2 regions of the Oerskovia sp. PE-21s genome follow, and region 2 is predicted to be linked to the other one. Evidence: riboswitches for the same ligand, from Rfam matches in the RefSeq annotation. Region 2 holds a riboswitch; the other holds the start of a gene.

Region 1 (3,392 bases), on a different contig from region 2:
ACGACGTCACGCGCCTCGCGATCACCCAGTCCCATCCGGTGTGGATCGCCCGGGCCATGCGGGAGGCCCTCGTCGGCACGGGACGCTCGGCCGACGACCTGGCCGAGCTCCTCGAGGCCGACAACGCCGCGCCGCGCGTGACGCTCGTGGCCCGCCCGGGCCTGGTCAGCCGCGAGCGCCTCGCGGGCGAGGTCACCCACGACGTGCGCGGGGACGCCACGACCACCCCCGGGCGCTGGGCGCCCACGGCCCTGGTGCTGTCGGGCTCGGACCCGGCCGCGATCCCCGCGGTCCGGTACGGGGCCGCCGGCGTCCAGGACGAGGGGTCCCAGCTCGTGACGCTCGCGTTCGCGGCAGTACCGACGCTGCCCACGCTCGCCTCGGCCGGTGACGGTGCGTCGGTGGGCGACGGCGCAGCGAACCCCGACGAGCGCTGGCTCGACCTGTGCGCGGGCCCGGGCGGCAAGGCCGCGCTCCTGGCCTCCCTCGCGGGCGAGCAGGGGGCGCGCATCGTCGCGAACGAGGTCGCCCCCCACCGGGCTCGTCTGGTCGAGCAGGCGCTCGCGGCCGTGCCCGCCGACGCGGTCGAGCGGGTGCAGGTGGGCGACGGACGCCAGGTGGGGGTCGAGGAGCCCGGCGCGTACGACCGCGTGCTCGTCGACGCCCCCTGCACGGGCCTGGGCGCGCTGCGCCGCCGCCCCGAGTCGCGCTGGCGCCGCACCCCCGGGGACATCGCGACCCTCACGACCCTGCAGCGCGAGCTCCTCGGCTCAGCCCTGGACGCCGTGCGTCCCGGTGGCGTCGTCGGGTACGTGACGTGCTCCCCGCACCTCGCGGAGACCCAGCTCGTGGTCAAGGACGTCCTGGCCGGGCGCGGCGACGTCGAGGTCCTCGACGCGGCCGCCGCGGTGCGCCAGGTCGCCGGGGACGACATCCCGCTCGCGGACCGCACCGACGTGCAGCTGTGGCCGCACGTGCACGGCACCGACGCGATGCACCTGACGCTGCTGCGCCGTCGGGCCTGAGGCCCCCTGCCCACGGCCTGGTCGGGTGGTCAAGGCCACCCGACCAGGCCGTGGGGCGTCCGCGCACGGCGCGGGGGCGCCCTCTAGGCTGGTGCCCATGTCCGCACTCATCGCCCCCAGCATCCTGTCCGCCGACTTCGCGAACCTCGAGCGCGACCTGGGCGCGATCGCGACCGCCGACTACGCGCACGTCGACGTGATGGACAACCACTTCGTGCCCAACCTGACCCTGGGTCTGCCGATCTTCGAGCGCCTCGCCCAGGTGTCCCCGGTGCCGCTCGACGCGCACCTCATGATCGCCGACCCGGACCGCTGGGCCCCCGGCTACGCCGAGGCCGGCGCCGCGTCCGTCACGTTCCACGCCGAGGCCGCCACCGCCCCCGTGCGCCTGGCGCGCGAGCTGCGCCGCCTGGGCTCGCGCGCAGGCCTCGCGCTGCGCCCCGCGACGTCGGTCGAGCCGTTCCTGGACCTGCTGCCCGAGTTCGACATGCTCCTGGTCATGTCCGTCGAGCCCGGCTTCGGCGGCCAGTCCTTCATCGAGGGCGTGCTGCCCAAGGTCCGCCGTATCCGCGACGCCGTGTCCGACGCCGGGCTCGACGTGTGGGTCCAGGTCGACGGCGGCATCTCGCGCGCCACCATCGAGCGCGCGGCCGAGGCCGGGGCCAACGTGTTCGTCGCCGGCTCGGCCGTGTACGGCGCGGAGAACGTGCCCGAGGAGATCGCGGCCCTGCGGGCGCTCGCGGACCAGCACACGCACTGACCCCGGCCGGCCGCCCGACGGTCCGTTCCCGGCGCCCCGCTCGGGGGCGCCGCGCCCCGGGACCGTTCACATCGTTCCAGCCCGCGGGACGCAGCGGATCGAGTTCCTGCGGGGGAATGCCGGTGTGGCATGCTGGGTGGAGACGGGACGCCGGGCGCAGCGCACCTCAGGGAGCGCGAGCCAGGGTCTCGACGGTCAGCAGCATCAGCAGTACGCACACACGTGCTCCGGGGTCGGTGTAATTCCGAGCCGGCGGTGACAGTCCGCGACCCACGCCTCGGCGTGGTTGACCTGGTGGAACTCCAGGACCGACGGTGAAAGTCCGGATGGGAGGAAGTACGTGGCGGCGCGGGGCAGAGCCCTGTGCCGTGGTGTCGTGACGTCCGTGGACCCTTGAGGTCCCCAGACGTCGTCGACCACCCCTCACCCCGGAGCGTCGTGCTCACCGGGAGGAGGATCATGGGCGCCAGGCCCGCACTGACGATCGACGACGCGATGCTGCGTGCGCTCGAGCTGGCCGCGCGCGGCCCGGCCCACGGCCCCAACCCGCGCGTGGGCGCCGTCCTGCTGGGCCCCGCGCACAGCCCCCCGGGCTCCCTGCCCGACGCCGCCGCCCGCGGCCTCGTGGACGGCTCGCCCCGGGTGGTGCTCGCCGAAGGCTTCCACCGGGGCGCGGGCACCGCGCACGCCGAGGCGGCCGCCCTGGCCGACGCCCGCGAGCGCGGCGTGGACGTGCACGGCGCGACGGCCGTGGTCACGCTCGAACCGTGCAACCACACCGGACGCACGGGGCCGTGCGCGCAGGCGCTGCTGGACGCGGGCGTGGCCGAGGTCGTCTACGCCGTCACGGACCCGAACCCCGTCGCGACCGGGGGCGGCGAGCGCCTCCGCGCGGCCGGCGTCCGGGTGGCCCCCGGGCTGCGCGAGGCCGAGGGAGAGCGACTCCTGGGGCCGTGGCTCGTCGCCGTGCGCCGCGGGAGCCCCTACGTGACCCTCAAGCTCGCCTCGACCCTCGACGGGCGCGTGGCGGCCACCGACGGCACCTCGCAGTGGATCACCGGGCCCGCGGCCCGCCAGCACGCGCACCGGGTCCGTGCGCAGGTCGACGCGATCCTCGTGGGTACCGGGACCGTCGTGGCCGACGACCCGTCGCTCACGGCGCGTACAGGGGAGCCGGAGCCGGGGCTTGCCGACCACCAGCCCCTGCGGGTCGCTGGTGGGGTGGTCGGGCCGGAGCCGGGGCTTGCCGAGCACCAGCCGCTGCGCGTCGTCGTCGGGCTCCGTGACCTTCCTCCGGGCGCGCGGCTCGCGCCGGGCGGGCCCTGGACGAGCGACGGCGGCGGGCCCGTGCTGCACGTGCGCACGCACGACGTCCACGCGGTCCTGGCCGGGCTGGCCGCGCGCGAGGTGCGTCACGTCCTGGTCGAGGGCGGCCCGGGGCTGGCGACGGCGTTCCTCGCGGCGGGGGCGGTCGACGAGGTCCACGCCTACCTCGCACCCGTGCTCCTGGGTGCGGGCCTGGGTGCCGTGGGAGACCTCGGCGTGACCACGCTCGCGGGCGCCCCCCGCTTCTCCACGCACGACGTGCGGCGACTCGGCGAGGACGT
Region 2 (3,392 bases):
GCCGTCGGGCCCCCCGCGCGGCGACCGACCGGGGACCACCTGACGAACGCAGCGCGCCCACCGTCCCTCGTCGCTCCTCCCCGGCCGCGCACGCCGTGTAGCGTCCCGTCCATGAGTGCCGCACGAAGCAACACGCACGCGCAGGCGGTGGACGCGGCGATCGAGCTGTTCACCCGCAAGGGCTACGAGCAGACGACCGTCGAGGACATCGCCGACGCCGCACAGATCAGCCGGGCCACGTTCTTCCGCCGTTTCCGATCCAAGGAGGACGTGGTCTTCGCGGACCACGAGCTGCTGCTCGACGCCGTCGTGGTCCTCCTCGGGGAGACCCGTCCCGCGGCGCGCGGGGTGACCCCCGAGGAGCTCGAGAACGTCGACCCGTACGTCGAGGTGTGCAAGGCCGCGCGGCTCGTGTTCGACCACCACGTGGGCCAGCGCGAGACGTCGGTCGCGCGGCACCGCCTGCTGCAGGACGTGCCCGCGCTGCGCGACCGCGAGCTCGTGACGACGCACCGCTACGAGCGCGCGTTCACGTCCTACCTGCGCGACTCGCTGCCCGCGGACACCCGCAACTCGACCGCGTCGGTCGCGTTCGCGGCGTCGGTCGTCGCGGTGCACAACGCGATCCTGCGCCGCTGGCTGCGCGACCCGGACCAGGACCTGCGCCCCGAGCTCGAGGAGGCGTTCGCGGACCTGCGCCGCGCGGCCCGCAACCCCGCCGGCCCGACGACGGAACCCGCCCCCGCACCCACGTCGCCTGCGCGCGGCTCGGGGGACGCCCTCGCGCGGTCGGGTGACGCGTCGGGCCGCAGAGTCGTCGTGACCGTGCTCGACGGCGACGCCGACCCCGACGAGGTCGCCCGCGCGGTCCGCGACGCGCTCGCCTGAACACGTCGGGACGAGCCCTGGGCGCCCTGACGGGCCCGGGAATGCGCGAGTAGCATCAGAGGTTGCAGCACACAGCAAGCAGTACGCACGAACGTGCTCCGGGTCGGTGCAATTCCGAGCCGGCGGTGACAGTCCGCGACCCGCGCCCACGCGCGGTTGACCTGGTGGAACTCCAGGACCGACGGTGAAAGTCCGGATGGGAGGAAGCACGTGCGGCACGGCCGTCCCGGCCGGGCCGGGCAGACGATCGGTCGAGCCCGCCCCCGACCAGCGGGACCGGCCTGGCCGTGGTGAGCGACGCCGTCGGGCAGCCCGGGAACGGGCGGACCGGCCCGCCGCCCGCCCTCACCCCGGAGCCGACGTGCCCGGGACGACGAGGAAACACCCCATGGACCTGATCCACGCGCTCTTCGACGCGCAGCTCACGATCGGCGACCAGCACCTGCTGTGGCGCGAGATCGTGGGCAACGGGTTCGGGCTCGCGTCCGCGCTCGGCGGCATGCGCCGCAAGATCTGGGCGTGGCCGGTGGGGATCGTCGGGAACCTCCTGCTGCTCACGGTGTTCCTCGGGGCCGTCTTCGCGACGCCCAACCCCGTCAACCTGCTCGGCCAGGCCGGGCGCCAGGTCATGTTCGTCGTCGTGTCGGTGTACGGGTGGGTGCAGTGGCGCCGGACGCGCGACCGTCTCGGGGAGGCGGACGCCGACAGCCACGGCGTGGCGGTCGTGCCGCGCTGGGCCTCGTGGCGCCAGCGCGCCTTCCTGGTCGTCGCGCTCGTGGCCGGGACAGCGCTCCTGACCCCGATCTTCCGCGCGCTGGAGTCGTACGAGCCCGTGTGGGCCGACGCGTGGATCTTCATGGGCTCGCTGCTCGCGACGTACGGCATGGCCAAGGGCTGGGTCGAGTTCTGGCTGATCTGGGTCGCCGTCGACATCGTGGGCGTGCCCCTGCTGGTCGACGCGGGCTTCTACGCGTCGGCGTTCATGTACGTGTTCTACGGGGCGTTCACGCTCGTGGGCTTCTTCGTGTGGTGGCGCATCGACCGGCGCTCGAAGGCCCTGCTCCTCGCGGGCGCCTCCCCCGCCGCGCCCACCACCGGGCAGGCCTGACGCCACCTCTTGCGCCCCGGTGGGCCGGGCGGATACTCGAAGGTGCGCCCCTGCTCGCGCGGGGCGCACCACGTCCGACCGCGACGGAGAAGGCGACACCATGACGACTCGACTCAACCCGTACCTGAACTTCCGGGACGACGCCCGTGCGGCGATCGAGTTCTACCGAGACGTGTTCGGCGGCGAGCTGACCATCAGCACGTTCGCCGACTTCCAGGCGGCCGACGACCCCGCCGACGCCGACAAGATCATGCACTCCCAGCTCGAGGCGCCGAACGGCCTGGTCCTCATGGCCGCCGACACCCCGAGCTCCATGGAGTACTCGCCGGGCTCCAGCATCTCGGTGTCGCTCAGCGGGGAGCAGGAAGACGACGGCGAGCTGCGCGGCTACTGGGACGAGCTGTCGTCGAGCGGCACCGTGACCGTGCCGCTCGAGGTCGCACCGTGGGGCGACGCGTTCGGCATGTGCGTCGACCGGTTCGGTGTGAGCTGGCTCGTCAACATCGCGGCCGCGCAGGGCTGAGAATGCGTCACGGCCCTCTCACGAGCGACGACGCCGTGAAGGACCCCTACCGCGCGACCACGTCGACGCTCACTCCAGCCCGGCCTCACGGAAGATGTCGGCGCCGCGCTGCTCGTAGGCGACCTTGGCCTCGAGCAACGTGGCGAGGGCCGGGCCGTTCTGCTCGACCAAGCTGACCTGACGGGTCCACTCAGCCTGGTACAGCGCTTCGGAGAAGCCCGACGTCTCCCGGCACTCCGCGTCGAACCCGGCGACCTTGACCTCCTCGGCTTCCTGCTCGGGAGTCCTGGCGTCGTCCGATCGGCCGTCCGCCACGAGACCGAAGGCCGCGCTCATGCTCCGTGTCGGGACCCCCTCGCCGGTCACTGGCGACGGCGGCAGGTCGGGGATCCCGAGAGGCGCCATGCACGCCACCCAGTCCTCCGCCGCGTCGAGGACAGCGGGGTCACGCGTCGCACCGTTCCACGCGGACAGGGCCAGACCGGACAGGAAGGTGTTGTTGTCCGGAATCTGCAGCTCCGCGTGTGCGGCTTCGAGGCATCCCGAGAACACCTCGGACTGCTCGGGCCCCCAGGTGCCGGACTCGGCGTCGGCTGCGGCCAGCACCTTCGCGTTCGGGTCCGGGGCACCGCTGTATCCCCACTGCGCAGCGGTCTCGGTGGTGAACAGGTTGCGCCCCGCACCCGACACCGTCTCCGAGGCTGCCCTGACGTCGATCTCCGGGCGCGAGTACTCGTAGCCCTCCGTCCGCATGCAGGACTCGGCGAGAACACCGAGAGCGTAGTTGTACGCGTCGTCGACTCGGTACTCGTCGAGCGGGAGCCTCCAGGTCGCCCGGTCCGACGCCGAGGCTCTCACCACCCCCGGATCCGC

Evidence for each region. A riboswitch is a leader RNA that binds a small molecule or an ion and turns the genes downstream of it on or off. The one in region 2 is predicted to bind FMN.
Region 1: it holds a riboswitch for FMN, as region 2 does, so the genes downstream of both, ribD (bifunctional diaminohydroxyphosphoribosylaminopyrimidine deaminase/5-amino-6-(5-phosphoribosylamino)uracil reductase RibD) here and pnuC (nicotinamide riboside transporter PnuC) in region 2, are expected to answer to the same signal.

The regions. Positions count from the first base shown of each region.
Region 1 is NZ_JBUXJM010000003.1:158,259-161,650, reverse strand. It holds gene ACZDYF_RS06630 (RsmB/NOP family class I SAM-dependent RNA methyltransferase) at 1-1,025, shown strand, start outside; gene rpe (ribulose-phosphate 3-epimerase) at 1,123-1,785, shown strand; FMN riboswitch at 2,004-2,129, shown strand; gene ribD (bifunctional diaminohydroxyphosphoribosylaminopyrimidine deaminase/5-amino-6-(5-phosphoribosylamino)uracil reductase RibD) at 2,245-3,392, shown strand, end outside.
Region 2 is NZ_JBUXJM010000007.1:34,151-37,542, forward strand. It holds gene ACZDYF_RS14055 (TetR/AcrR family transcriptional regulator) at 112-888, shown strand; FMN riboswitch at 979-1,101, shown strand; gene pnuC (nicotinamide riboside transporter PnuC) at 1,277-1,996, shown strand; gene ACZDYF_RS14065 (VOC family protein) at 2,097-2,519, shown strand; gene ACZDYF_RS14070 (hypothetical protein) at 2,589-3,392, opposite strand, start outside.